Regions from separate parts of the Staphylococcus ratti genome, predicted to be linked through region 1. Evidence: predicted binding sites of a transcription regulator. Region 1 holds the regulator's gene; each other region holds the start of a gene.

Region 1 (7,810 bases):
CAAATTCATTGAAATTAAACGGGGTAGAAAACCTGAAAGTTAAAGAAATTAAAGGTGTAATTACTACAAAAATATTACAAGCACAAGAACGCCAAATTGAAATAAGTGTGGAAGTCGCTGACGAAATTAATGAAATTAATATGGAAATGATTGATTTAAGTCGTATACTTGGAATTATAATGGACAATGCGATTGAAGCATCTATGGACATTGATTCGCCGATGATTCAAATTGCATTCATTAAAACAGATACTTCTGTGTTAATCATCATTATGAATAAAGCACCTGAAAATCTTCCTAAATTACACACCTTGTATCGAGAAGGCTTTTCTACAAAAGGTAAAGAACGTGGTTTAGGATTGTCTACTTTAAAAGAAATTACCGACAGCAAAAATAATGTATTTTTAGAAACAACGATTGAAAATCATTACTTTATTCAAAAATTAGAAATCATGAATAGCAATGGTTAAGGATGTGAGCCGATTTGAAAATATTAATCTGTGAAGATGACCCAAAACAAAGAGAGCGAATGGAATCAATCATTCAAAATTATATTATGATTGAAGAAAAGCCTATGGAAATTGAAATTTCTACAAGTGATCCTTACGCCCTGCTTGAAGCTTCTAAAAATATGACGGATATTGGTTGCTACTTTTTAGATATCCAACTCGAATCCGATATTAATGGTATTAAGCTTGGCAGTGAAATTAGAAAGCATGATCCCGTAGGTAATATTATTTTTGTAACAAGCCACAGTGAATTAACCTATCTCACATTTGTCTATAAGCTAGCTGCTATGGATTTTATTTTTAAAGACGATATGGATGAATTACGCACACGAATTATTGATTGTCTTGAAACGGCATTAAAACGCTTAGACCTACTTACTAAAGATAATACAGTCGAAACGATGGAATTAAAACAAGGCAGTAATTCTGTTTATGTTAATTATGATGATGTGATGTTCTTTGAATCCTCACCAAAATCACATCGCTTAATCGCGCATTTGGATAATCGACAAATTGAATTTTATGGTAACCTTAGAGAACTTGCCCAAATTGATAATCGTTTCTTTAGATGTCATAATAGTTTCGTTTTAAACAGACATAACATTTCTCATGTTGATGCTAAAGAACGTATCGTTTATTTTAAAAATGATGAATTCTGTTACGTTTCAGTACGAAACATTAAAAAAATCAAAAAGCCAGAGTAACCGTAAAACACAAACAATAGAGCCTTTTCAATTTGAATTTTTGAGATTCAAATTGAAAAGGCTCTATTTATATATCTACAATGGTGACCTCTTTAAACTTAGTGTGCCCCATTCTCATCAACGATAATATCGTATTTCGTCATTTTTAAATAAACTTGACCAGAATCTGTCACTACTTTAATTTTGTTCGATTGAGGGTTTGGAAAAATGCGTGATGTTAATACTTTTTCCCCATCATTACAAAAAATTTCAATACTTGATGTGTCTACAAAAATACGGAGTTGTTCTAAATCTGATGATAGCTCTGTAATGCGCACAGTATCTTCAACTGGATATGGCAATTGGCCACTGTCAAAACGGTCAAGAATCACTCGGCGTGTTGCTGTTTCATAACGGATTACTGTAGCTTCATTTTTAGAAGCTCTTAGATGAAACTCAATTGCAGATGCTTCGTTTTCCAAAATATCAATATTCAATTCATATCGTTCACCTTCATAAGGATGAAGTTGCTTAATAAATTTGTTTGCATAGCCTAATGCCGTCTCTTTATTGTGACGCAACTTTCTCAAATCCATATGTGGCTTTTGTTTTAATTTTCCTGACTCGTACGTCAAAATGCGTGGCAATGTTAAACAATGTGCCCATCCTTCATTGTCTGTCGGATATTGCGTATCCGGAAGTCCCATCCAACCAATTAAAACACGTCTTTTTGATTCATCTAAAAAAGTTTGGGGCGCATAAAAATCAAAACCGTTATCCAATTCAACAAAAGATTCATGCTCAAAATGCAATGTATCAAAATCTAACGTTCCGATAATATAGCCACTTTGATAAATATTTTGATATCGATTTTCTTCTGATTCGATACCTTGAGGACAAAATAGTAACACATCTTTACCATTCAATTGAAAATAATCCGGACATTCCCACATAAAGCCAAATGCGTTTAAATCTGTTTGAATTTCGCCTTTAAATGTCCATGTTGATTCAGGATGGTCGGCTTCATAAACAAGGACCGTTCCTGTTCGATTTTCTCTTTGTGCCCCAATTACAGCGTATAAACGGTCATTTTTTTGAAACACTTTAGGATCCCTAAAGTGTTGTGTATAGCCTTTAGGGGGCATGGCGATGACAGGTGTTGTAAGTTTTTCAAGATCACCTTGCTCATTTATTTTGGCAAGCATTTGTGTACTTTTTCGTTGCCATGATGCTGTTCGTTGATTCGCTGTATACATGTAATAAAGTTGCCCTTCAAATTCGAATGCACTCCCGCTATAGACCCCATGACTGTCATAAGGTGTATCTGGTTTAATAATTGGACCTTGAGGTTTTAAATGCACTAAATTTTCACCCTTATAGTGGAACCAATATTTCAATCCATGTACAGCACCGAAAGGAAACCATTGATGTGATAATAAATACTGACCATTAAAATAAATTAAACCATTCGGATCATTTAATAACCCCGTTTGAGGTTGGATATGATACGTTTGACGAAACGCCGATACATCAATTTGCTTTTTGAGTTCTGCCATCGTTTCTGGACTCACGTCTTCGAACTTTTGATAGCGTTTCTCACGACTCCATTGTTCCATTAAAATACGTGTCCTCCTTTAAAGCGTTTATTCTTCTACTCAATTAATATGTATTCCTTTATATGAAGCTATACGATATGCTCAATATTGTCATACGTTAACTCATACAATCTCTATGCTATTTTATCATATAAAGTGAGAGTTTCTTTAGAAATTTTCTACAAAAAAATCGACTAACTCCTATCACTTTTAGGAGTTAATCGATGTGCTTTTTAATGTTAAGCTTTCTGAACCGTAATGGTCCAAGAAGCATCGCCTACTTGCTCATAATTTGTTACAGGGTAACCCTTTTCAGCAGCCCAATTAGGAATTGCTTCAGTGGCTTGCGTGCAATCAAAATCTATTTTAAGTGCGTCCCCTACATTTAATTCTTCCATTTTCTTTTGTGCCTCAATAAGTGGAAATGGACAAACCATCCCAACTGTTCCTAGTTCATATATCATGTTAACATCTCCTTCAATTCATTATGAAGCGCTTGCTGCTTGTGCTTGAGCTGTACGATTCTGTTTAGCCAACTTCATCGGGCGAATAAAAATAAAGTAACTCATAAACCATGTCCCTAAAATCATAAATGCAAGAGCAATCCATCCTTGCCAAGACAGAGCAGCTGTAGCAACTAAGCCGTTGCCAATCGAACAGCCTCCAGCCACTGCAGCTCCAAATCCCATACATGCACCGCCAATAGTGCTATTGCGAAGCGTCTTTTTGTCTGGTAAACGCCACGCGAATTCTCTCGATCCTCGAGCAGCAATATAGGAACCGAAGAAAATACCAATAACAAGGAAGACACCCCAATCTACAACACTTACATCCCCTGTCGTTAAAAATACGACAATATTAGATGATGGTGTTGTAATACCAAGTCCCCCATCTCGACCAGTAGATACTGACATCGGCCACGCAAGCAATGCGATTAAGCCAACAGCAACTGCAGCTGCAAACGGATGGAAACGTTTTTCGAATAAAAAGTGACGTACACCTGTATAGCGTTGCTTTAATTTAGGAACTGCAATTTTCGGTTTAGGTTTGCGCAATGTTTTTATGACTAAAACTGTTGTTACAGTTAACAACACAATTAAGAACACCCAACTCGGAACTCCTGTAGATTGTGCCATGTCGGCATTTGCCACAGTTTTGCTGTTTAGTCCTTCCATTAAAGGCGCTAAAACTCCCTTTTTTGTAATGGCAGCAAAAAGCCCATACATAATAAGGGCAATCCAGCTCCCAATCAACCCTTCACCTGCTCTATAGTATGTGCCAGTGGCGCAACCACCAGCTAATATAATTCCTATGCCAAATATAAATGAACCTATCATTGTGCCAATGATAGGAAAAGTCCCATTATCAATGGTAATAAGCCCCATCATATTTAAAACGAAAATCCCAATAGCTTGGATTGCTATTGCGATAAGCAAAGCATAAAACATTTTATTATTTTTTTGTACATACATATCACGGAAACCGCCCGTCAAACAAAAACGTGTCCGTTGCATGACAAATCCTAGTAAAAGCCCTACGATAAGACCACTAAATATCGTCCATACCATAACATTCTCTCCTATTCCGATTATTATGATAAGAATTATAGCAAAAACAGCTGAATTATCAAGAGCAAATGTTATTTAATTTTGTATCATCCTACTTTTCGATAGTGAAATTTGAAAGAAACTAGAAAAAAACTTACATTCATCATACATAAAAGCTCTGAGATACCAGTCATGGCATTCAGAGCTTTCTTATCCAAACCTATTTTAAATTTTAATCTCTTAATTTATGTGTTTGATTTACCGTAGTTTTTCATAAAGAATAATAACGATTGAAGTTCGACACCTAAATCAATTTGGTGTACTTGAACATCATTAGGAACGTGTACAGGTGAAGCTGTGAAGTTTAAAATTCCTTTGACCCCCGCTTCTACAAGTTGATCCGTAACATTTTGTGCGACTTTGACTGGCGTCGCAATAATAATCACTTCTAGCGCTTGTTCTTGAATGACTTGACGCATTTCATCTATTGATTTTACCGTAACTTCTCCAATTTGCTGACCAATCACTTCTGGATCGATGTCAAATGCTTCTGTAATCGTCATATCCTCATGAATCGAAAAGTTATACGAAATTAAAGCTTTTCCTAAGTGTCCGACCCCTACTAAACCTATTTTTATAATATCAGCATCACTAAGTTCAGATTTAAAAAACTCTAATAAGCTATCGATATTGTAACCATAACCTTTTTTACCTAATTCGCCAAAGTAAGAAAAATCTCGACGAATCGTCGCAGAATCAATACTTAAACCTTCACTGATTTCTTTTGAGTTCACTCGTGACGCCCCTTTAGCTTTAAGGCCATTCACAAATCGATAGTAAAGTGGTAATCGTTTTAGTGTTGCGCGCGGTATTTTATTTATTTCTCTAGTCATTTCCAATCCTCCATATTCTAGACACCTAATAAAGTGTATCACTTCAAGTCAATTAGGTCATGGAAACCTATTTTCATATTACAATTAGGTCATGGATGCTAGGCTACTTAATGAAGTTATGCTAATTATAATACCATTTTGACTTAATCTATTGTTTTGTTATAAATTTCACCAACTTTTATTCCATAATAATTATACCTGAATTCGTCATTTAAAGGAACTTAATCTATTTGATGCCCCTCTACTTTATTGTACAATAAAATAGAATGAAAGGAGTCTGAACATGATATTAATGCAACTAAGTCAAATCTCAAAATCATTTGATGGTGAGGAGATTTTTGATCATGTCAATTTCGAAATACAAACGGGAGAACGTATTGGCATTGTAGGTCGAAATGGAGCTGGAAAATCAACCTTAATGAAGATTATTGCGGGGGTTGAGGGCTATGATAGCGGTCATATTTCAAAAGTTAAAGGTCTAAAATTAGGCTATTTAACGCAACAAATGACACTAGATACAGATAACACAGTTTTTGAAGAAATGGCTAAACCTTTCAAAGAAGTTGAGGCAATTGCACAAAGGATGCAACAAGAAACAGATTGGTTAAGTCAACATGCTGACCACTATGAGACTTTAGAATATCAAAAGCATTTAAATAACTATGAATCGTTATCTAATCAGTTTGAACAAATGGAAGGCTATCAATATGAAAGTAAAATAAAAACAGTACTTAACGGCTTGAATTTTACTGAAGCAGACTATGATAGAGCCATTAATGATTTCAGTGGTGGCCAAAAAACACGCTTATCACTTGCACAAATGCTATTAAGCGAGCCTGATTTACTTCTCTTAGATGAACCTACAAACCACCTTGATATGGAAACGACAGAATGGCTTGAAGATTATTTGAAGTTTTTTAGTGGCGCAATTATTATTATTTCTCACGATCGCTACTTCCTAGATAAAATTGTTACTCAAGTGTATGATGTTGCGCTAGGTGAAGTAAAACATTATAAAGGGAACTATGCCAAATATGTTCAACTTCGTGATCAATATTATGAAAAACGTATGGCTGAATATGAACGTCAACAAAGTGAAATGAAACGCCTTGAAACTTTTGTAGAAAAAAATATTACTCGTGCATCAACGAGTGGTATGGCTAAAAGCCGACGTAAAATATTAGAAAAAATGGAACGTATTGAAAAGCCAATGTTAGATGCTAAAAGTGCTAATATTCAATTTGATTTCGAGCGTAATACTGGTAATGATGTCATGCATGTTCAAAATTTAGAAATTGGTTATACTACACCAATTACGCAACCGATTTCATTAGAAATTTCAAAAGGTGACCGCATCGGCGTTATCGGACCGAACGGTATCGGGAAGTCTACATTTATAAAAACGTTAGCTATGCAACTACCTGCCTTATCAGGCCATATTAGCCATGGTTCTAATTTAAAAGTAGGTTATTATGATCAAAAACAAGCTGAATTTACATCAAACAACTCCATTTTAGACTTTGTTTGGAATCAGTATCGTCATATGCAAGAAAAAGATATTCGAGCTGTTTTAGGCCGCTTTCTATTTACACAAGAAGAGGTCAAAAAGATGATTAGCGATTTATCTGGGGGAGAAAAAGCAAGACTACAACTTGCGCTACTCATGTTAGAAAAAAATAACGTCCTTATTCTAGATGAACCTACAAATCATTTAGACATTGACTCAAAAGAAATGCTAGAACATGCTTTACAACAGTTCAAAGGGACATTAATTTTCGTCTCTCATGATCGCTATTTTATCGATGCTTTAGCTAATAAAATTTTTGATTTAGATGTGGACGGCGGTCAGTTTATTCAAGGTGATTATACGTATTACCTTGAAAAAACAGCGCAGCAACGTGCTTTGACTGAACACGACGCTCAAAATCAAAGCCACTCAGAATCTTCCACCCTATCTACGACCAATGATTATCAAGATCAAAAAGCTTTAAGAAATGAAAAACGAAAAATCGAACGACAAATTGAAGAATACGAAGCATTAATCGAAACTTATGAAAGTGAAATCGAACATATCGACAATGAAATGGCTTCCGAAAATACGCTTAATGACTATGAAGAAACGGCACGTTTGGCAAATGTAAGACTTACGACCGAACAAAATCTAGAACAAACGATGCAGAAATGGGAAGAATTACAACTTATGTTAAGCGCATATGAAAATTAACACATCATCCAGAGTGTATTTTGTCACTCTGGATGGTTTTATTTTCACAAATTATAGACAATTGTCCCTTCCTACATAGCTTTAAATTTCAACTGTCCACACACCTATCCACAATATCCACATTTTTTAGTAATGATGCGCACTCTTTTATACACAAGTTACACACAAAACCATCGTAAAAATCCTCCTACTTATACACATGTTGTTAACAAACTGTGTATAAGCACGCATGTTCCCTATTGACTTTTCCAAATTTGTTATACTTAACCATTATGATATAATCTATTCGTAATATATATATAATTTATTCATTTTAATTATTTGAAGGAGTGTGAACATGTCTCCAGATTTTTATTTCT
Region 2 (7,810 bases), 260 kb from region 1:
TCAAGATTGTATTTGAGTAGTGTGACAATGGATTGTTCATCATCAACCACAAGTACTCTTTGCACCATTCCATGTCCCTCCTATGTTAAATTAAGTTCATTATAACTTAAAATGAACTTAAAAATAATATGCTATTAGGTAAATTTACAATATCTTCATATTGATTTAACAATTATTACAACGTACCCTTACATTCATTTTACCCTAATTTAAAAACTAGCACACGTAGTCGTAATCTTTCATTTGCCCTTATCCCACTGTATGCATTGAAAAGAGGCTAGGACATTCCATGTCCAAGCCTCTAAAGCATGTTTGTCCTAGCTATTAAATTAGCAATGTTTCAACACCATTTTCATAACTTCAGTTGAAAATTCAATGCTAATCCATTTGATTCTCGTTTGATATGTTATCAAAAACACATGCTACAATTATAAGTTTTTAATTAATTCATCAGCAAATTGAGATGTTTTAACTTCTGTTGCGCCATCCATCAGACGTGCAAAATCGTATGTTACGACTTTTGAAGCAATCGTTTTTTCAACAGATGCTGTTATTAAATCAGCAGCTTCTTGCCATCCTAAATGTTCTAATAAAAGCACACCTGATAATAATACAGATGATGGATTTACTTTATCTAAATCAGCATATTTAGGTGCTGTACCATGTGTCGCTTCGAAAATGGCATGTCCTGTTTCGTAGTTAATGTTAGCACCAGGTGCAATGCCGATGCCGCCGACCTGAGCAGCTAACGCATCTGAAATGTAATCTCCATTAAGATTCATTGTTGCAACCACATCGTGATCAGATGGACGCGTTAAAATTTGTTGTAAGAAAATATCAGCAATTGAATCTTTAATGATGATTTTGCCTTCATTTTCAGCTTGTGCTTGTGTAGCATTTGCTTCGTCTTTTCCTTTTTCTTCAACAATTTTATCATATTGTTGCCATGTGAAGACTTTATCTCCAAATTCACGTTCAGCTAAATCATAGCCCCATTGTTTAAAAGCGCCTTCAGTAAACTTCATAATATTACCTTTGTGCACAAGTGTCACTGACTTGCGGTTGTTGTCTAATGCATATTGAATCACCGCGCGTACTAAACGCTCTGTACCTTCTTTAGAAACTGGCTTAATACCGATACCAGATGTTTCTGGGAAACGAATATTTTTTGCACCCATTTCCTTTTGCAAGAAGTCGATTACTTTTTTAACTTCTTCTGAACCTTCTTTAAATTCGATTCCTGCATAAATATCTTCCGTATTCTCACGGAAAATCACCATATCTGTATCTTGCGGATTTTTAACCGGTGAAGGTACACCTTGGAACCAACGTACAGGACGTAGACACGTAAATAAATCTAACTCTTGACGCAACGCTACGTTTAATGAACGAATGCCACCACCAATAGGTGTGGTCAAAGGTCCTTTAATAGCAATAAGATATTCTTTAATAGTATCTAAAGTTTCTTGAGGTAGCCATTCACCTGTTTGATCAAAAGCTTTTTGACCTGCCAATACTTCTTTCCAAGAGATTTCTTTTTCACCGTTATATGCTTTCTTTACCGCTTCATCAATAACACGGCTAGCAGCTTTCCAAATGTCTGGCCCAATACCATCTCCAATAATGAAAGGAACGATAGGTTGATTAGGTACGTTTAGACCTTCTGCTGTTTTAACAATCTTTTCACTCATTATAAAGTAACCTCCATAAATTGTTTATCATTATCTTCTAAATTACAATAAATTAATTGCGTTTTTCAATAGGTTCATACTTGCGGTTTGTTTCACCAATATATGTTGCTCTTGGGCGCATAATACGGTTATCACGTAATTGTTCTAAAATGTGTGCTACCCAACCTGATGTACGACTCACAGCAAATATTGGTGTGAATAAATCATGGTCAATATCCATGCTATGGTAAACTGTCGCACTATAAAAGTCTACGTTAGGCAGTAAACCTTTTTCTTCTTTAACGATTTCAGCAATCTTTAAAGAAATTTCAAATAATTCACTTTGACCAGTTTCATCAGTAATTTTTTGACTCATTTCTTTTAAATATTTTGCTCTTGGATCTCCATTTTTATAAACACGGTGTCCAAAGCCCATAATTTTTTCTTTGTTTTCGAATGCTTTTTTCAAAAATGGTTCTACTTTATCTACTGAACCGATTTCAGTAAGCATTTTCATTACGCGTTCATTTGCTCCCCCGTGCAATGGCCCTTTCAACGATCCAACAGCTGCAGTAATACCAGAATACATATCTGACATTGAAGACACTGCACAACGCGCAGTAAACGCAGAAGCATTTAGCTCGTGGTCAGCATGTAAAATTAAAGCTTTATTAAATCCTTCAACTTCTACATCTGTTGGCTTTTCACCTCTTAACATGTACAAGAAGTTTGCTGCGTAGGAGAGTGATAAATCCGGTTTAACCGGCTTTTTGCCCTCACGTACGCGTGCAAAAGAAGTTACTAATGATGCAATTTTTGCTTGAATACGAATACCACGTTCATATAAAGCCGCTTCATCGTTATCATCAGCATTGTCATCAAAATGTGCTAAATATGAAACCGATGTACGCAATGCTGTCATTGGATGCACTTCATCTGTAGCATATTCTTCAAAATGACTATACATACGTGGATTAAGCGTCATATAGTGATGTAATTTATCTTTTAATTCTTGTAGCTCTTCCTTGTTTGGTAAACGATAGTTCCATAGAAGGAATACGACTTCTTCAAACAAAGCATTTTCCGCTAAATCATCAATATCATAACCAGCATAAGTTAATTGACTATCGATGATGGAACTAATCTTTGTCTCTGCTGCAATTACACCTTCTAAACCTTTCTGTAGTTCTGCCATGTAAATTTCCCCTTTACTATATATTCGCTCTTTTGTAATGGCTTTCATAAGTCATTATAGCTAATATAACGCAATTTGTGAATATTTAATGAACGTTGAAATATCTGAATAATCTATTATTAATTAATGTATTAATTAATGCGCTATAGGCACAAATACCGATATGACAGCGTTTGACACCTATTTTAGCGCAAATATACTTACTTCATTTGCTATCATTTGCTTTCTTTATCACATTTAATAATAAGATATGATATGTATTAAACTTCACATTTGTATTTTATCGCTGTGTTATGCGCATATTTACATGAGTGGCATATATGTATATAAAAACCACTCTATATCAGTTATACCCGATATGGAGTGGTTTTGTCTTATCTTATGCTTTAAATTAAGCAATACTATTATAAAACGTTAGCGTATCCTTCAAACACTTTGCCTTGTGATGCATCTACCGTTACAAGTATATTATCTTTCACATTTTGTGTCACATTGTCTACGCCTACAACAGTTGGAATGCCTTTTTCAAGGCCTACAATAGCACTTGGTGACGTTAAACCGCCCTCTTCAGTGATGAGACCTACAGCATTTTCTAAATAAGGTACGAATGTCTCATCTATTGATGATGTGACAACTACAGCTTGAGATAAATCTTTACCTTCTAATTCAGACGCTTCATTTACAACTATTGTACGTCCTACTGCCGAAGTACGACCAATACCTTGGCCAGACGCAATTTCATCTCCGATAAGGTGTAGTTTCATTAAGTTTGTTGTACCTGTTTCACCTGTTGGTACACCCGCTGTAATGATAATAAGATCACCGTTTTCTACACGTTCTGATTCAATTGCAGTCGCAACCGCATTATTTAATAATTCGTCTGTTGTATAATTACCTTTTTTAACAATTGGATGTACACCCCAAATTAAAGAACATTGACGTGCAGTTGTTTCATTTGGTGTTACAGCAAGAATATCTGATTTCGGACGATATTTAGAAATCGTTTTAGCTGTGTTTCCACTTTCCGTAGCTGCAACGATAGCTTTAACATTTAAGTTTAATGCTGTATGCGCTGCTGATACACCGATAGCATTAACAAGTGATGTTTCAACTAGTTTAGTACGGTCAGACAATAACTTTTTATAATCTTGTGCCTGTTCAGCAGCAACAGCAATATTGTGCATCGCTTTAACAGCTTCTTCTGGATATGAACCAGCTGCCGTTTCACCTGATAACATAACCGCATCTGTACCGTCATAAATGGCATTTGCGACGTCTGAAGCTTCAGCACGTGTTGCGCGTGGATTGCGTTGCATAGAATCCAACATTTGTGTAGCTGTAATGACAGGTTTACCTAATTTGTTACATTTACGAATTAAATCTTTTTGTACAATCGGCACAGTCTCTGGAGGTATTTCAACTCCCATATCGCCACGAGCTACCATGAGACCATCTGACACTTCAAGAATTTCATCAATATTGTCGATACCTTCTTGGTTTTCAATTTTAGGAATAATACTAATTGTGTGATGATTTGCTTCTTCTAATATTTTGCGAATTTCTAATACATCACTTGAACGTCTCACAAAACTCGCTGCAATGAAGTCTACATTTTGTTCAATACCAAAGCGAATGTCATCCGCATCTTTTTCAGTAATTCCCGGTAAATTGACACTTACACCAGGTAGGTTAACCCCTTTTTTGTTTTTAAGCTCTCCGGTATTTAAAACTTTACAATGTACGTGGCCTGCTGGTTGGTCAATACGCTCAACTTGCAATTCAATCAAACCGTCATCTAATAAAATATATGAGCCTTCATGAACATCATTGATTAAATTTTCATATGTTACAGAGAACATTTCTGGTGTGCCTTCAACTTCTGTCATACTTACTGTGACATTAGCACCTTTTTCAAGGGTAATTAGACCATCTTTCATGTTATGCGTACGGATTTCAGGGCCTTTAGTATCTAATAAAATACCTATATTGTAATTCAGTTTATTTGCAATTTTGCGGATAGACTCTATACGTGCACGATGCTCATCATGAGAACCGTGTGAAAAGTTTAAGCGCGCAACATTCATACCCGCTTTCATTAATTTTTCCAACATCTCTTCTGATTCTGATGCTGGGCCAATTGTACACACAATTTTAGTTTTTTTCATGGCAATGCCTCCTAATATTAAATCGATAATTCTTTTGTTAATTCAAGCATACGTTGATTAATTTTCTTATCTTGAGCTGCATTGAAAATGTTATCAAAATCTGTAGCTGTTAAATGGTTGTCTTTAATTCCTACCCCTTTAGCAGTCTCACCATTCATTAATAATTCCATAGCATAGCCGCCAAGTCTTGAAGCTAGTACTCGGTCGACACCTGTAGGACTGCCACCACGTTGAATATGACCTAATACAGAAACGCGAGCATCTACATTAATATATTTAGTTAGCTCTTCAGCACATTGATTTCCTGACATACATCCTTCTGCCACAATAATAATAGAATGTTTTTTGCCACGATCGATACCATGTTGAATTTTTTCAGCAATATCTTGAATGTTGTAGTCTGTTTCTGGTAATATGATTGATTCTGCACCAACTGCTAAACCTGACCATAAGGCTAAGTCACCACAATCACGTCCCATTACTTCAATGATAAATGTACGTGCATGACTTGAAGCGGTATCTCTAATTTTATCGACAGATTCTATAATAGTGTTAAGTGCTGTATCAAAACCAATTGTAAAATCTGTGCCATTAATATCATTATCAATCGTACCTGGAATACCGATAGTTTGAATTTCTTGGCACTCCTCGCTGATACGTTGCGCACCACGATAACTACCATCGCCGCCTATAACAACAAGACCTTCAATACCACGTTTTTTTAAGTTTTCAATCCCTTTCGCCCGAACATTTTTGTCTTTAAACTCAGGACAACGTGCAGAATATAAAAACGTTCCACCACGTTGAATCGTGTCACCTACTGACCCAAGTTCAAGCAAATGAATATCATCGTTGATTAAACCTTGATACCCCTGATAGACCCCATAAACTTCAATATTGTGATAAATCGCTTTACGAACAACTGCTCGAACTGCTGCATTCATTCCCGGCGCATCTCCGCCACTTGTTAAAACTGCAATTTTTTTCATGTAGACATTCCCTTTCTCGCTTTGTTGTTACTTTAAAAATAACATAAATCATAAGGGCAATCCATTAAAAAAAGAGGCTTCGATAGATGAAAACGGTTTAATGTCAAATTGTCAACAAACGTTCATATTACACGTTTTCATATGTGTTTTCACAAAGCAATATATGTCATTCTATTCGGGTGAAAATAGGCAATCAATATGTCATAATCAAATCATTTTTAAGCCATATACAATTAAATGTAGAAGCATTTAATACGCAAGAAAATAATCACTTTGAAACGTATTGCGCGCTTTTAAAGCCTCTCAATAATTAATAATCTAATGTAAATGATGACACAAACTAAAATCGCAATCTTATGAAATACCCATAAGACCGCGATAATACTAGCTACGCCAAGCAATATACAGCTTTACAATGAATCATATACTATTTGAGTATAACATTCCAATGAAAATTTTCAAACAATAACAAAATGCATTATTTATAACAGTATAACTCTATATAATTAGACGCCCTAAGATCTACTTTAATCATTTTAAACCCTATATTACTATTTCAGTATACAAAATAAAGGGCTAGCACATTTTGTTGTCCTCGCCCTTTTTATTGTTATTCTACGAAAGTACCCATACGTCTAAATTTTTCAAAACGATCTTCTTTAATTGCATTGGCACTCATAGTTTCAAAGTCTTTTAAGTGCGCTTCAAACTTCTCTTTAATTTGTGCAGCTTGTAACGTAACATCTTGATGCGCGCCGCCAAGTGGTTCTTTAATGACTTCGTCAATAATGTCGAGCTCTTTCAAATCATAAGCCGTGATTTTCATTGTTTCAGCAGCAATTTTTGCTAACGTACTGTCTTTCCACAAGATTCCAGCAGCACCTTCAGGAGATATAACCGAATAAGTACTGTTTTCTAGCATTAATATACGATTACTCACACCTAATCCTAGTGCGCCACCACTACCACCTTCACCTATAACAAGCGCTATCACAGGGACAGTCAATCCTGCCATTTCAATGAGGTTTCGTGCAATCGATTCACTTTGACCGCGTTCTTCAGCCGCTTTACCCGGATACGCACCCTTTGTATCTATGAAAGTGAAAATAGGTCGTTTAAATTTTTCGGCCTGTTTCATTAAACGTAAAGCTTTACGATATCCCTCTGGATGCCCCATGCCAAAATTACGATATATATTATCTTTCGTATCTTTACCACGCTGTTGGCCAATGACTGTAACGGGCTTGTCATTAAAGTAGGCTACGCCACCAATGATAGCAGGATCATCTCTAAAATTTCGATCTCCATGGAATTCTATAAAATCATCAAAAATATGAGGGATATAATCTAACAATGTTGGTCGCTCTTGTAAACGTGCAATTTGTACACGATCCCAAGGTTTTAAAGTTGTGTAAACTTTCTCTTTTTCTGCATGTAATGCAGCTTCTAACATGTCAATCTCATCAGAAAGGTCTACATCATTTTTAGACTGTGCTTCTTTTAAAGAATCAATTTTATTTTTTATTTCTTGAATTGGTTTCTCAAATTCTAGCATTATGACTTCACCTCACGATGCATTTCAAATAACTGTGCCAATGTTTGTTTCATTTCGCTTCGATGTACAACTTTGTCAAGTTGACCGTGCTCAAGTAAAAATTCAGCAGTTTGAAAGTCATCTGGCAATTTTTCATTAATCGTTTGTTCAATAACTCTACGTCCCGCAAAACCGATTAACGCTTTAGGTTCTGCTAAATTAATATCTCCAACCGACGCAAAACTTGCTGATACGCC
Region 3 (7,810 bases), 660 kb from region 1:
TTCAAACGTGTTCATGCAGAGGTAAGGCGCCTGGGAAAGCGAGACTCGAAGTAGCAATTGGGAGTTTGCGAGTTAATTATTATAGATACATAACCACCATATAAAGTGTATAGCCTAAAAAGAATCCCTTATCGAGAGGGCTCAGAGGAGGAAAGGACCTTAGCACTCTCATTAAGGGATTTTATATATACGGATAAAATGAATGGAAGGTTTGAATATATTGAATCGTTAGGATGGTCGTATTTGAAATAGTTTCTTGCTTACAATCCACGTGTATTTATCTTTTAAAATAAAGCTCTCCATTATTAGACTGTGCATGATGTGACTCACCGTTTCTCTCGACATGCCAATTAGATCAGCTAATAGTTGAATTGTAATGGCACTCGTAAATTCATAATACGCTTCATTGTTTTTGCCGACATGGCGACAAAGCAAATGAATGAGATGAATCACTTTTTCGCGTGCATTTTTACAGTTTAAAATCATGTTATGTTGAATGTGTTGTGTTTCGCTCATTACTAATAACTCATACAAGCGAGACAATACTTCTGTATCATGCTTTGAAATTTTTTCTATGAGGTAGAGCGGAATACTTAACACGACACATTCAGTCAAAGCAGAACATGTTTCATCAATAGATGGAATGCGGAACACTTGGCTTAATGGAAAACATGTATGTTCACTATTAAGCCATTTATAATGTGCACCGGTATCTGTAAAGGCTTCTCTTACCACTATGCCACGCATTAAAAATTTTAAATGTGTCATTTCTGTTTTGTCATAGTAGATCACTTGATTTTTATCAAAACTGCGCAATATAAAATCATCCGCAAAAACCTTTAATTGCGAGGGTGAAGCATGGATATAATGCGCGAAGGTTTGAATAGCTACCTTTAAATCATTAGCGTCTAAAGTTTTACAATGAGTATTCATTTCGATTACATCCTTACATGATTATAAATGTATATGCGTACCTGTTCCATTTCTTATTGCATCGTATGCGTTATCTAAATCTGTAATAATGACTTCTCGATGTGAATCTTCCCCAATAAATTTAATTGCTGCTTCAATTTTAGGCAACATGGACCCTTCTGAGAATTGTCCTTCTTTAACATAGTTGTTTAGAGTTGTAACATCTACGTCTGTTAAGGCTTTTTCTTCAGGTGTATTGTAATTAACAAATACATTTGGCACAGCTGTTAAAATCATTAACGTATCTGCTTCGATGAGTTCTGCCAAAGTTTCGCTCGCAAAGTCTTTGTCGATAACCGCTTCTATCCCTTCAAATGTATCTTCTTTTCTTATCACTGGAATGCCGCCTCCACCACAAGCAATAACGATATTATCATTTTCAAGTAGTGTTTGGATGAGGTCGTGTTCCAAAATTGAAACGGGTATAGGTGAAGGGACGACTTTACGATAGCCGCGACCTGCATCTTCTTTATAAACACTATTTTGATCTGTTTCTTGTAATTTTTCGGCTTCTTCTTTTGAATAGAATGGGCCAATAGGTTTTGTAGGATTTGAAAGATGCGGGTCATCTGCATTGACTTCAACACGCGTAATAACAGTCCCTACATGTTTGTGACTATTCATTTTTTGAAGCATGCGGTTTGTCTCAGTTTCTAGCCAATAGCCAATCATGCCTTGTGTCATTGCGCCACAAACATCGAGCGGCATCGCAGGTGTTTGTGTGCTGTGAGATTTTGCTTGCTGAATAAGTAAATTTCCAATTTGTGGTCCGTTACCATGAGAGATAACGATAGAAGCATCTGATTCAAACAGTGGTTTCAATTTTTCGAGCGTTTGTCGAATAGAAGCTTGTTGACTAGCAGCAGATGCATCTTTATTTTGAATTGCGTTACCACCTAACGCGATAACGATTTTTTTAGCCATAACTACCACTCCTTAATCATATCACTGTAATGGAATGTGTCATAAGTTTTATAATGCCGATAACGGCAAAGAGTAAAATTAAACCGATAATGACCCATTCAATCGTTTTTGGTTTTTTATTAAGGTTGTTTTGCACTTTGATAAATACGATCACGCCAGGAATATAAAGAATCATTGTGAGTAATAAATATTCCAAACCAGCCGCGTAGATTAACCACAGTGCGTAGATTGAAGCGATGATACCAATAATCCATTTACTCATGGATGTTTGATGTTGAATGATGTTGTATTTTACGAGATAAAATGCGCTGAACATATAAGGAATCAAAATGGCACTAGATGCAAGTGAAAATGCGAATTGGTAAGCACTTTCTGTAAATAACATACTGATAAGAAACAGTTGTACTAAAATGTTCGTAATCAGTAATGAGTTTACCGGTGCACCATTGCGATTTTCTTTAGCAAACCATTTTGGGAAAAGATTATTTTTGGCCACAACATAAGGTAATTCGCCGGCAAGTAACGTCCAACCGAGCCATGCCCCAAGGACTGAAATAATAAGACCGATGTTGACGAATACCGCACCCCAAGGACCTACAATGTGTGCAAGGATTTGCGCCATTGAAGGATCGCCTAATTCAGAAAGGTGATGTTGATGAATGACCCCTTGAGCGAGTACTGTCATTAAAAAGTAAATGATTAAGACGGAAGTGAGACCGACCACAGTCGCAGTACCGACGTCTTTTTTCGTTTTAGCACGACTAGAGAAGACGACTGCGCCTTCAATACCCGTGAAAATCCATACTGTGACAAGCATAATACTTTTTACTTGTGTGAGAATTGACGGCCATTCGATTGTTTCAGAAGACGTGCCACTAAATCCTGCCATAAATGTATCAAAGTTAAAGACGACCATCATACAAATGATGACGAGAAATATAGGGATGAGTTTTGCGACAGTTACGATACTATTAATAAAAGCAGCAGTCTCGACCCCTTTTAATATTAAGAAATGCACGCCCCATAAAAGAATCGAAGCGACAATAATACTCGGTAATGTATTACCGTTTTTAAAAATAGGAAAGAAGTTACCAATCGCAGACATAAGCAAAGTCGCATAAGCAACGTTTCCTAAAAATGCTGCAAACCAGTAGCCCCAAGCACTACAGAATCCAATAAAGTCTCCAAACCCTGCTTGAGCATAACTATAAATGCCACCGTCTAAATCAGGACGAGCGCTTGTTAAGCTTTGGAACACGAATGCGAGCGCAATCATGCCTATTGCGGTAATGATCCAACCAATAATTAAGGCAAGACCCCCTGCCTGACTTCCCATATCAGAGATGATATTAAAAGCACCGCCTCCAATCATAGAACCAATAACAAGTCCTATAAGTGAAGATTTGTTCAGTTTTTGTTGGTGACCATTTTCCATGTGTTTCATCTCCTTCTAATCAAGGATGAAGGGCGAGGGGAGTCATATGAAACATAAGCTTGTCCGCCCGCCCTAAACCTATGTGTTAAGTGAGTGTTGACGCTATGACAGATTTAATCGTATGCATGCGATTTTCTGCTTGGTCGAACACTTTTGATTGAGGACTTCTAAACACTTCATCAGTGACTTCCATTTCACCAATGCCATATTTTTCCTCGATTTCTTTACCATAAAGTGTTTGCGTATCATGAAATGCTGGTAAACAATGTAAGAAAATAGTATCTTCTCTTCCAGTTTGACGCATTAATTGTTTGTTGACTTGATAATCTTTAAGTAAGTTAACGCGTGTTTCGAATTCACTTTCTTCACCCATAGATACCCATACATCTGTGTAAATAACATGAGCATCTTTAACAGCTTCTTCGATATTATCTGTTACCATAACGGAACCGCCGTCTTTTTCACCACGTTGGCGTGCCATATCAACAAATGTTTGATTTGGGAATAAAGATTGAGGTGTACAAATACGAACATTGACACCGAGCATAGCACCAGCAACCATAAGTGAGTGTGCCATATTATTACGACCATCGCCGATATAAGTAAGATTAATGCCTTCTAAATGACCAAAGTTTTCTTTGACAGTCATATAGTCCGCAAGCATTTGAGTAGGGTGCCAAGTATCTGTTAAACCATTCCATACAGGTACACCAGAATGTTCAGCAAGGGATTCCACTACCTCTTGTGAAAAGCCACGGAATTCAATACCATCAAACATACGTCCAAGCACTTTAGCCGTATCTTCTACGGATTCTTTTTTACCTAATTGAATATCATTTTTTCCTAAAAATTCAGGATGAGCGCCAAGGTCAATCGATGCGACCGTGAAAGCAGCGCGAGTACGTGTAGACGTTTTTTCAAAAAGTAGGGCGATGTTTTTGCCTTCTAAGAAGCGGTGAGCAATGCCTTTATGTTTGTAAGATTTTAAAGTGATTGCATAATCAATCAAAGCTTCAAATTCTTCTTTTGTAAAATCGTTTTCTTTCAATAATGAACGTCCTTTTAATGGGACAGGTTTTTGTAATTCAGTCATCATTAATGCCTCCTATAGTGTATTAAATATCTTCACGATATAACGGTTGGCTCATGCAACGTGGGCCCCCTCGACCGCGAACAAGCTCGCCGCCAGGAATTTCAATTACTTTTAAGCCTTTTTCACGTAATAATGTATTAGACACATAGTTTCGGTCATAAGTAACGACCACACCTGGACGAATACAAAGCGTGTTAGAGCCATCGTTCCATTGTTCACGAGGGCCATCGATCGTATCACCATTACCAGTAGGGATAAGGTCAATATTATCGACATTAAGCGCTTCTTCTAATGTTTTTTTGAGTTGGTTAGAATGTGTGATTTTAATGTCATCATCACCGTCACTAGGTTCAATCGTAAATATGTTCATGTTGCCTTCTGATTTTAAAATGGCTGCATGCATTGTGAATTTATCGTAGTCAATCATTGTAAAGACGGTGTCGAGATGCATAAATGTACGACTTGTTGGAATTTCAATCGCAATAATTTTTTTGAATGTAGATTGTTCATTGTTAAAAATACTGCGTGCTAAACGTTCAATCGCTTGCGCAGATGTACGTTCTGAAATACCGATAGCTAACACTTCTTTAGATAAAACGAGTTCGTCGCCACCTTCAATGTTGAATGGGCTATCACGGTCAATCCAAACTGGAATATCACTATCTTTGAAATCAGGGTGATATTTCAAAATATATTGCATGAAAATGGATTCACGGCGGCGTGCACGCCAATACATACGGTTAATCGTAACACCATTTCCAACGGATGCATGTGGATCTCTCGTGAAATATAAGTTAGGCATTGGGTCGAGATAGAAAGGATATTTGTCATCCATATATTCGACGAGATGTGTTGTTTTTAAGTTGATTTCTTCTTTTCGCACACCGGCCATAATTTTATCAACTAGGCTTTGGTTATCTAATGTTGAAAACAACGTTTTAATTTCTTCTTCATGACCAAGCACGGTTTTTCGTGACTCTTTCAAAATGTCATCAATAAATTGTGCTCTGACTTTAGGATCTTCTAAACTTTCCGCTGTTAACTTTTCAAGATACAAGACTTCTACGCCTTCATTTCTTAATACTTCAGCAAAGTAGTCATGTTCGCGTTGGGCAACTTTCAAATAAGGAATATCATCAAACAATAAGCCGCCTAAGTAATCTGGAACGAGGTTTTCAAGTTCTTTGCCCGGACGTTTAAGTAATACGGTTTTTAAACGACCGATTTCACTGTTTACTTTAATCGTGCGTTGCATTTTTATTGCCTCCTTTATTTGTTGGTACTTTTACTATAAATCCAATTAAGCGTTTTTATCGTGATTTATTTCACAAATAAAAGGAGGAAAATTTCTCGCTTTAAAGATGGTTATATGCAAAAATAATTATTTTTTTTCAGTGAAAATACGAATTAATACGTTTTTAAGTGAATAATTTCCGTATATCTTAAAGTGTCAGCGTGTTAAATTTGTCGTTGATACATATTTTTGTATGAAAATACTATAGTGGATGGTCGGGGAAAAGTTCATTTACGACAAGACGTGCAATATCATTAGACTGTGTCATAATCATTGTCGTGTCATTTCCACTTACAGTACCGATAATGTCATGGATTTCTAGCGCATCAATATAAAAATTTACCGTTTGTCCAAATCCAGGAGAAGATTGAATTAATATACAATTGTTGATGACTGAAATGTGATTAATTTCATGTGCATATAACTTTTTTAGCATTTTGAGATATTTAGCATTGTTTTTATGAATGATTTGATAGTGTGCTGGCATATTTTGTGCCGGAAGTTTATGTATGTTGAGCTGCGTAAAATCATTTGAAATGGTTGTTTGGCTAAAGTGAATGCCAAAACGTGCGTCAATAATGTCGATCACTTCTTGTTTAGATTTAATGCACTGATGCTTCACGATGTTTTCGATTAACTTTTGTCGTTCCTCGCGTTTCATCTTAAGGCCTCCTTTTATAATTATGATATATATTTTATATAGCAACTATCACTGATAATTATTAACCTAATTGATTGATTAAATCAAAAAAACTAGGATAAATTCAGACGAAAATAACTGAAAAAAGTGCTTTAAAGCCTTTAAGAAAAAGGGATTTTACGAAGTTGTGACAAAAAATAAGCAGACAAGTGAAGCGGGTTTTTAAGCAGTGCGCTGTTATTTTGAATCTATTTTATGTAATATAACAAGCGTGTTAAAAAGGAGAAAGAGAGGGAAAGCGGGTGCGAAGAACTTCACCAAAAGTGACAATTTTATTTTTTATGTTAGGGACATTTGCGATTGGAATGTCTGAATATGTCGTCATCGGTTTACTTTCACAAATCGCAGGAGATATGAAAGTATCGATTTCTACAGCGGGTTTACTTGTAAGTGTTTATGCTTTAAGTGTAGCGTTTATCGGTCCAGTCATGCGGATTTTAACGTTACGTTACCGTGCGAGGGTATTACTGCCTATCTTTGTCGGTATTTTTATTGCCAGTAATATGTTAGGCATGCTTGCACCTAATTTTTACGTGTTATTGCTTTCGCGTTTATTATCTGCTGCGATGCATGCGCCTTTCTTTGGGGTGAGCATGAGTGTGGCGACGAACATTGTGCATCCTTCTAAACGGACACAAGCGATTGCATTAGTGCAAACAGGTCTTACGATCGCAATTATGATCGGCGTACCATTTGGTGCATTTTTAGGAGATTTGGCCAACTGGCGGGTTGTTTTTGGCATTATGGTATTAGTGGCCATCGCAACATTAATAGGGATAATTAAATGTACACCGGACGTTGAAATGAGCGCAGAGCCGAACTTGAAAAAAGAATTGAAAGCATTTAAACAACCACAAATCATTATAACGATAGCAATGATCGTATTCGGCTTTTCTGGTGTGTTTACATCTTATACATTTGTTGAACCGATGCTTAAAGAAATTTCACCATTTGGAACGTTAGGTATTACAATTTGTCTCTTTTCATTCGGACTTGGTGGTGTAATTGGCAATGTCGTTTCAGGTAATGTGACAGAAGAAAAATTGACAATAGGTTTATTTATCTCGTTTCTGTTGTTATTTTTAACGATTATTTTACTAGTTTACGCGTTACCTATCGGCGCTTTGGCACTAATCATTGTATTTTTATTTGGTTTTGGTACGTTTGGCACGACGCCATTACTCAATAGTAAAATTATATTCGGTGCAAGCGACGCACCGCTTTTAGCGAGTACGATGGTAGGATCCATCTTTAATCTTGCCAATTTTATAGGTGCGATGATTGGGTCAGGGTTGCTCGGCATGGGGTTACCATACGCCCAAATCACTTTAATTTCCGGAAGCATTATTTTAATAGGCATCGTACTGAATATAGGTAATTATTTTTACGAAA
Region 4 (7,810 bases), 240 kb from region 1:
GCCTCAACCGCGTTTACCTTTATACAAGCGAAAGGGGAATTTTAACTTGAAAAAAATGAGTACTGAAACAAGACATCACCAATCAGAGCACTTAGACGATATGTCTTCACTTGAAATTCTTCAATTAATGAATACAGAAGACCAAACTCTGCCTGCTTTGATTGCATCACAGTTAACATCTATTGAAAAAGCAATTGGTTTAACAACACATGCATACCGACATGGTGCAAAAGTGATCTACATCGGCGCAGGAACAAGCGGACGTCTTGGTATACTTGACGCAGCAGAACTTGTTCCAACTTTTAATGCTGACCCTAAACGTTATTTTGGATTAATTGCAGGTGGTAGTAATGCCATGACCCAAGCAGTTGAAGGCGCTGAAGATCATACTGATCAAGGCATGTTAGATTTACAACAAGTTCATTTGACTTCTAATGATGTTGTTATCGGTATCGCAGCTAGCGGAAGGACACCCTATGTCATTGGCGCACTTTCGTATGCTCAAAATATAGGTTGTCAAACCGTTGCTATAAGTTGTAATACACATTCTAAAATAAGTGCGCATGCCGATATCCCGATTGAAATACCTGTAGGTCCAGAAATTTTAACAGGATCCACGCGTTTAAAAGCGGGTACAGCTCAAAAAATGATCTTAAATATGATTTCTACCGTCACTATGATTCGTGTAGGTAAAGTGTATGACAATTTGATGATTGATGTTCAAGCAACAAACGAAAAGCTCATCCGACGTGCTATTGATATCATTCAAACTATTACACAATTAAATACGCAAGAAAGTTTACAACTTTACGAAACCGCACAACGTCAAATTAAACCCGCTATTGTCATGCATTTCAAAGCACTACCCTATCGCGAAGCACAACAATTACTTCAACGCCATCACGGAAATATAAAGGATATTCTAAAGAAAAACAATTAAGGTGATGATTTTAATGACGAAAGAAAAACAACTTGCGATTCAAGTTTTGACACATGTTGGAGGCATTCAAAACATCAATTCAATCATACATTGTATGACACGTATTCGATTAGAAATACGGAATGAAGATAAGGTGAATTTAGATGCTTTAAAGCAAACCGAGGGTGTTTTAGGCCTAGTTCAAGACGAGCGACTTCAAATCATTGTTGGACCCGGAACAGTTCATAAAGTAGCACAATATATCACAAACGAAACAGGCGTCAAAATGGGTGATCAAATTCCACACGAGGACATTAACACGCTTCAAGCTACGACAAAGGCGAAATACCAAAAATCTCCGAATACTTTTAAACGTTTTACTAAAACGATAGCAAACATTTTCATTCCGCTTATCCCCGCTTTTGTAGGTGCTGGATTAATTGGAGGTATTGCTGCTTTGCTACATAATTTTATCGCTGCCGGCTCTATTGATGCGGAATGGATAAAACAACTCTCTTTAGTTCTAGATATGATTAAAAATGGCATGCTTGCCTATTTAGCTATCTTTACAGGATTTAACGCTGCCCGTGAATTCAATGCCACCCCTGGTTTAGGTGGTGTAATTGGGGGTACGACACTCCTAACTGGCATGCCACAAGACCATCCGTTGCCAAATATTTTTACTGGTGAAGCACTGATTGCAGGGCAAGGTGGTATTATCGGAGTGATTTTAGCCGTATGGCTATTAAGTCTTATCGAAAAACAATTACATCAAATTGTTCCGAATGCTATAGATATTATTGTTACCCCTACTGTCTCATTACTTTCTGTAGGCTTACTAACAATCTTTATTCTTATGCCGGTTGCCGGATGGGTCTCGGATGGTCTTTTAGGAATTGTTAATGGCATTATTGATCAAGGTGGTGCTGTTAGTGGTTTCTTTATAGGTGCCTTTTTCCTACCTCTAGTAATGTTCGGACTTCACCATATTTTCACTCCTATCCATATTGAGATGATTAATCAATCTGGTGCGACCTATCTTTTACCTATTGCTGCGATGGCTGGGGCTGGACAAGTGGGCGCTTGCTTGGCACTCTGGGTTAAAAGTAAACGGCATCCTATATTAAGAAATGTACTTAAAGGGGCCCTCCCTGTTGGTTTTTTAGGCATTGGTGAACCTTTAATATATGGTGTAACACTTCCTTTAGTTCGTCCATTTTTCACAGCTTGTATTGCAGGCGGCATTGGTGGCGCAGTCATTGGGGGCATTGGAGGTATTGGTGCTAACGCAATTGGACCAAGTGGACTTTCATTATTCCCTTTAATCGCTCACCAAATGTACTTAGGTTATCTTGCTGGTTTAGTATCTGCATACATTAGCGGTTTCATACTCACGTACTTCTTTGCTTCAAGTCATCGTTTAATGGAGCAATTTGGAAAATAGTTTAAAACAAGAAAGCAGTTAGGATATCAATTAAACAAACGCTTTTTATTTATTTGAACACTAACGCTAAACGTAGAAAGTGCACTCAAAGGCTATAAACTCAATCTTAGACATAAAAAAACTGCCGACAAAACTTAGACGTTGTCGACAGTTTGAAGCGGCTGCATAAATGCAACCGCTTCTCTCATAGTCATTTATAATTTGAATTCTTCTTTGTTATGTTTATGATAACCTTTCATAAAGAAGAACAGTGCCATAAATCCTAAGAAGATAAAGCCAATAATTACTGAAACACGTGTTTCTACATTGATGATCATTCCCATAAGTACAAGTACTAAAAACGCGATGGTTAAGTAATTTGAGAATGGCGCAAATGGCATTTTAAATGGATGCGTTTTAACCTTTTCAGGGAATCTTTTCCTAAATTGAATATGACTAAATAAAATCATAAACCAAGGAATCATACCTGGTAAAATCGAAGCGCTGTAAACATATACAAAAATATTTTCAGCACCATCAATAAGTAAAGGCAATACAATGTTTAAAATAACGCCAATAAAAATACCCATAGATACCGCTAAAACAGTATAAAAAGGGACACCATTGCTCATGATTCGCGTAAAGATACGTGGTAAATGTCCGTTTTGCGCTAATGTAAAAATCATACGACTTGAACTGAAGATACCGGCATTACATCCTGACATAGCTGCAGTAATAACTACAAAGTTAATTAAACCAGCAGCAATCGTGATACCTACTTTCGCAAATGTAGCAACGAAAGGACTTCCAATATTTTGTAACTCATTCCATGGATATACCGTTACAATAACAAAAATGGCACCTAAGTAAAATATTAAAATACGCCAAATAACACCATTTACCGCACGTTTAATATTTTTTTGTGGATCTTTTGTTTCACCAGCTGTTATCCCGATTAATTCTACACCTTGATAAGAACCAATAACTATAGAAAGCGCAAAGAAGAATCCTAAAATCCCATTAGGTAAAAATCCACCATGTTCCCATAAATTGCTTAAACCAATTGGATTGCCTCCATTACCTAAACCGAAGAAAATAAGACCGAAACCAGCCACAATCATTAAGATAATTGTGACAACTTTGATTGTTGCAAACCAAAATTCAAACTCACCAAAGGTTTTAACGGAAACCGCGTTCGCTGCTGCTAAAATAACAACAACAATAACACCAGGAATCCATGTAGGCAGTTCTGGCCACCAAAACTTCATATATTCTCCAACAGCAATAACTTCCGACATCCCAACAACTATCCATTGGAAAATGTTCGCCCATGCAGTGACGTACCCGGCAACAGGATGTAAATAGTCTGTTGCATAGTTAGCAAATGAGCCCGTGGTAGGATACAGATAAACCATTTCCCCCATCGCACGCATTACTAAAAACAGAAAAATTCCGGCAATTAAGTAAGCGAAAATAACTGATGGACCTGTCCAGGCAATCGTACTTGATGCCCCCATAAATAGGCCAACGCCAATAGTCCCACCAAGCGCGATCATTTGAATTTGTCGCGAACTTAGCCCTCTGTGTAACTCTTGATTATCTTTCATGGTAACTCCCCATCTCCTTATATAATATAAGGGTTTTCTTATTTTTTTGTCATGACGCTATTATACTACAATTTTGAAATGTGAAAAGTGTATTTTTTATTTTAATGTAAGTGCTTTCATTAAGTATTTTTTCTTAATTTGTTTGAATCAACGGTTTGAAGTCCCCGCGCTTTTCTCCTTTAAAGCGATATGAAAACGCTTCAAACAATTATTATTCACTTGCACAATACTTTCAAACTACTATATTTTCGCTTCCCTTCCAAATCCTTTTTAAATGTTAAAATAATGTGAAGTTATTCACAAAACATACAATTACCTTTATACTAAACTTTATTACTTAATAAGGGAGTTGCAACTATGAATGATACAAATATCAAATGGGACAAAATTTTTTACGGACGCGCATGGATTGCAAATATCATAGACATTATACAAACTAAAGATATTTTGCAAAGCTTCTACTTTAAACGTTACTTACTACGTGCTATGATGGCTGGTTTTATTATTAGCATTATTACTGTATTTGTATTAATGGTAAAAACAACCTTTTCCCTTGATTGGGGACCTGGACTCGTAAATATGATAGGTGCCATTACTTTTAGTTTTGCTTTAGTGCTCATTTTATTTACAAATTCCGAATTATTAACAAGCAACTTTATGTATTTTACAGTAGGTTTATATTATAAATTAATTAAACCTTATCGTGTGTTAAATATATTCATGCTTTGTTTTATAGGCAATATTATTGGTGCTTGTGTCCTATTTGGTTTAATGCGTTTAAGTGATGTTTTGACACCTGACATGGTGACGATGTTAGATCAAACGATAGAAACTAAAATTCATACATATACATTTCAAAATATTCTTGTGCGTGCTATTTTCGCGAACTTCTTTATCAATATTACTTTAGTCATTGCGATGCAAATTGATGATGTCGTTGCTAAAATGTTTGTCATGATGTTTGGCGTTACGATATTTGCTTTCATGGGTTATGAACACGTCGTTTATAATAGCTGTTTGTTCGTAGCTGGACTCTTTTATGAAGTAGATCACCTCGCTTTATGGCCTGCATTAAAAAATATCGTCGCCTCATTTATCGGTAACTACATTGGCGGTGGTTTAATTATCGGCTTGTTTTATGCCTATTTAAATGATCATGGGCAGTTCAAAACACATCGCAACAAATAAGTGACCAAGTAAGCTATGTTATAATGAATACAAACTCAAAAAAGGAGTCTCCACATGGAAAAACGTCGATTAATACGTGGACTTGTCATCACTCTATTATTAAGTATTTTATTTTATGTTATGAATACATCGCACTACCAAGGCCAGTGGGAAGCTTTACTATGGCGTACGCTCCTATTCGCTATCGTGTTTTATGTACTTTATGTTTTAGTATTCAGTATTTTCAGTTCTGAAGAAAGAAAGCGCCAATACGGGACACCTTCTATTTTTGGAGTCATCGTTGGTTTGCTCATTGGTATATGGCTTGATATGCCTCTTGTGGGATTACTTCTCGGATTACTCTTCGCCTTAATAGTCGGTTATTTCATAGGATTCAATAAAAGGAGAAACTGATTATGTCAACACAAACATTAGGAATCATTATTATCGCTTTACTAATTTTAAGTTTTATTCCGAATGCTTATATGCTCTATAAAGCAAATAAAGAAGGGACGCCTTCTACTCGATTTAAGCTGATGGTCGGTGTCGATGCCATCTTACTTGTACTTGTTGTGGCAGCACTGATACTTCTAACTTAAACGAAGTGCTGAAGTGCTAACGAACATCACTTAATTAATGAGCCTTTTGCGTTATTTCAGTCTAGACAGCTACTGTGCTTTTTTACAGTTACCTTATCATTATAAAAGTGGGACGACGAAATCTATTTTATTTAGTCGTCCCACTCCTATAAACAACTCTAACTTATCTTAATCTACTTTAAATTTTACCTTGTTATAAAAAGTAATAAGCAAGTACTGCAGCAATAGCATACAAAACAAGCCCGATAAGACATGAAACAACATGAACACGCATTGGAATATGACGCTGAAATTTCGGTGCTAATACTAAATTTCCAAACACAATAATTAGCGGCGCAACGATAAAGAAAAGTATCATCTCTAAACTCATTTTGTCACACCATTAAAATAACGTTCAACGACACGAGTCAAGTCTATGTCTTTGTCTAATAAATTTAAAGATGAAAAATCACTGACTTCTGTCATAGGATTCGTATTTACAATGACATCTAAACCTGCAACACTAGCTGCAGTCGCACCGTTAACTGAATCTTCAATCGCTAAACAATGTGTCGGACTAAAATTTAACGCTTGTACAGCACTCAAATATAACTCTGGATCAGGCTTCACTGCTTCAACATCTTCTCTTCCCTTTATGACTTGAATAAATGATTTTATACCTAAATCAGACACAATGGGCTCGATGTCCGCTCGCGCACTACTCGTAGCAATCGCCATTGGAACATGACGTGCGTGAAGTTGTTCCATCAAACTTTGTACCCCTGGCCTTAATACTAGCTGTCCCGCACTTTCATGATGTACTTTATACATTTGCATAACCTTTGCTTCTCCAAATATTTGAACCAAATGTTCATGCAACGCAAGTGCGCGTCCACCTATATTTGATCTATAAAAATCTATAGAAATAGGCCTTTCGTTTGCCTCAATAAGATGTGTATTGATGATTTCATATAAATGTTGCTCAGTATCTATAATCGTTCCATCAAAATCAAAAATAACTGCTCGATACATCAAGATGCCTCCTCGATTGTCGTTTAAACCTAGTGTATCAAATATGGCCTTTGCATTCACTCAAATTCCCCACTACATCATCATTATGAAACAAGTTAAACCAATGACAATAATGGAAAACGGAAATGCTATTGTTTGAACTAAACGCATTTGTCCAGAAGTTAACGTTGCTTTCAACAACCATGTTTCAATCGTAAAGTTGAGTGCAGTTAATACAACCATGAGTACAACAAAGAGTGCTAAGCCGTTTTCAAACTGGTTTACAAATCCAAATGAGAGAATAACCATCGTTAAAAAGATTGTAAGCGTAATAAAATAATTATGAAATAGCTTAATCACCATTTTTTAATTCCTTTCAATGGCAACAGAAATCCTATTAATTTCATCATACTGCCTTTTATTCAAAAAATATTTTCGCACAACCTAAAACGAAAGTAAAGATGCACAAAAACATTTAACAGATATAAAAATGCACACTACTACATTCTAGCGCTTTTAAAAGTAATATCTTTTGAGCGCGTTGAAACCAGTTATTGATATAAACACATTTTCACTATTTTTCATCACGTGATGACCAAAACCGAGCGAGCGTTGGTCCTGATAAACAGTGAACAAAACTAAATACTGCACCAGGTACTGCAGCAAGTGGGTTAAAATGTACTGTTGCCAGTGATGCAGCTAAACTTGAATTTTGCATTCCCACTTCAATAGAGAGTGTTTTCTTATCTTTATAATTCAGCTTGAAAAGATGTGCTAAAACATATCCAATTAAATAACCGAACAAGTTATGCAAAATTACAACAACAAAAATAAGCAACCCTGTCTCAATAATTAGTGCTTTACTATTTGCTACCACTGTCCCTAAAATAATAGAAATAGCCAGAACAGATACTAATGGCAAAATATCATCTGCCTTAGTCGCAGCTTTATAAAATACGCGTTGCACAATTAATCCTATCACAATAGGAATTAAAACGACTTTAGCTACTGATCCAAACATACTCGAAAAAGACACATTCATCCATTCGTGGGCCATTAAAAACATTAATGTTGGAGTCACAATAGGTGAAAGTAACGTCGAAAC

What was found. The regulator Rex, encoded in region 1, represses fermentation and respiration genes when NADH is low (regulators of the CRP and FNR family bind a similar motif). The targets are predictions, from matches to a motif close to TTGTGAAATATTTCACAA.
Region 2: LN051_RS05025 (citrate synthase) is a predicted target of Rex. The motif match lies at 3,121-3,138, and genes of this name have one in related genera.
Region 3: arcA (arginine deiminase) is a predicted target of Rex. The motif match lies at 5,738-5,755, and genes of this name have one in related genera.
Region 4: LN051_RS02300 (formate/nitrite transporter family protein) is a predicted target of Rex. The motif match lies at 4,235-4,252, and genes of this name have one in related genera.

What each region holds. Positions count from the first base shown of each region.
Region 1 is NZ_CP086654.1:768,201-776,010, reverse strand. Features, by position in the region: gene agrC (quorum-sensing sensor histidine kinase AgrC) at 1-470, shown strand, start outside; gene agrA (quorum-sensing response regulator AgrA) at 485-1,213, shown strand; gene LN051_RS03580 (sucrose-6-phosphate hydrolase) at 1,312-2,808, opposite strand; gene LN051_RS03575 (sulfurtransferase TusA family protein) at 3,027-3,251, opposite strand; gene LN051_RS03570 (YeeE/YedE family protein) at 3,273-4,355, opposite strand; gene LN051_RS03565 (redox-sensing transcriptional repressor Rex) at 4,580-5,227, opposite strand; gene LN051_RS03560 (ABC-F family ATP-binding cassette domain-containing protein) at 5,511-7,451, shown strand; gene LN051_RS03555 (MutS-related protein) at 7,789-7,810, shown strand, end outside.
Region 2 is NZ_CP086654.1:1,031,034-1,038,843, reverse strand. Features, by position in the region: gene LN051_RS05035 (response regulator transcription factor) at 1-68, opposite strand, end outside; gene icd (NADP-dependent isocitrate dehydrogenase) at 429-1,694, opposite strand; gene LN051_RS05025 (citrate synthase) at 1,744-2,865, opposite strand; gene pyk (pyruvate kinase) at 3,270-5,030, opposite strand; gene pfkA (6-phosphofructokinase) at 5,048-6,019, opposite strand; gene LN051_RS05010 (acetyl-CoA carboxylase carboxyltransferase subunit alpha) at 6,630-7,574, opposite strand; gene accD (acetyl-CoA carboxylase, carboxyltransferase subunit beta) at 7,574-7,810, opposite strand, start outside.
Region 3 is NZ_CP086654.1:103,597-111,406, forward strand. Features, by position in the region: gene LN051_RS00430 (Crp/Fnr family transcriptional regulator) at 229-933, opposite strand; gene arcC (carbamate kinase) at 955-1,896, opposite strand; gene arcD (arginine-ornithine antiporter) at 1,913-3,331, opposite strand; gene argF (ornithine carbamoyltransferase) at 3,417-4,424, opposite strand; gene arcA (arginine deiminase) at 4,447-5,679, opposite strand; gene LN051_RS00455 (arginine repressor) at 5,921-6,379, opposite strand; gene LN051_RS00460 (MFS transporter) at 6,700-7,810, shown strand, end outside.
Region 4 is NZ_CP086654.1:532,606-540,415, reverse strand. Features, by position in the region: gene LN051_RS02320 (MupG family TIM beta-alpha barrel fold protein) at 1-45, shown strand, start outside; gene murQ (N-acetylmuramic acid 6-phosphate etherase) at 47-940, shown strand; gene LN051_RS02310 (PTS transporter subunit EIIC) at 954-2,363, shown strand; gene LN051_RS02305 (amino acid permease) at 2,558-3,949, opposite strand; gene LN051_RS02300 (formate/nitrite transporter family protein) at 4,307-5,137, shown strand; gene LN051_RS02295 (hypothetical protein) at 5,192-5,530, shown strand; gene LN051_RS02290 (hypothetical protein) at 5,533-5,715, shown strand; gene LN051_RS02285 (hypothetical protein) at 5,909-6,085, opposite strand; gene LN051_RS02280 (HAD-IA family hydrolase) at 6,082-6,726, opposite strand; gene LN051_RS02275 (hypothetical protein) at 6,799-7,068, opposite strand; gene LN051_RS02270 (bile acid:sodium symporter family protein) at 7,280-7,810, opposite strand, start outside.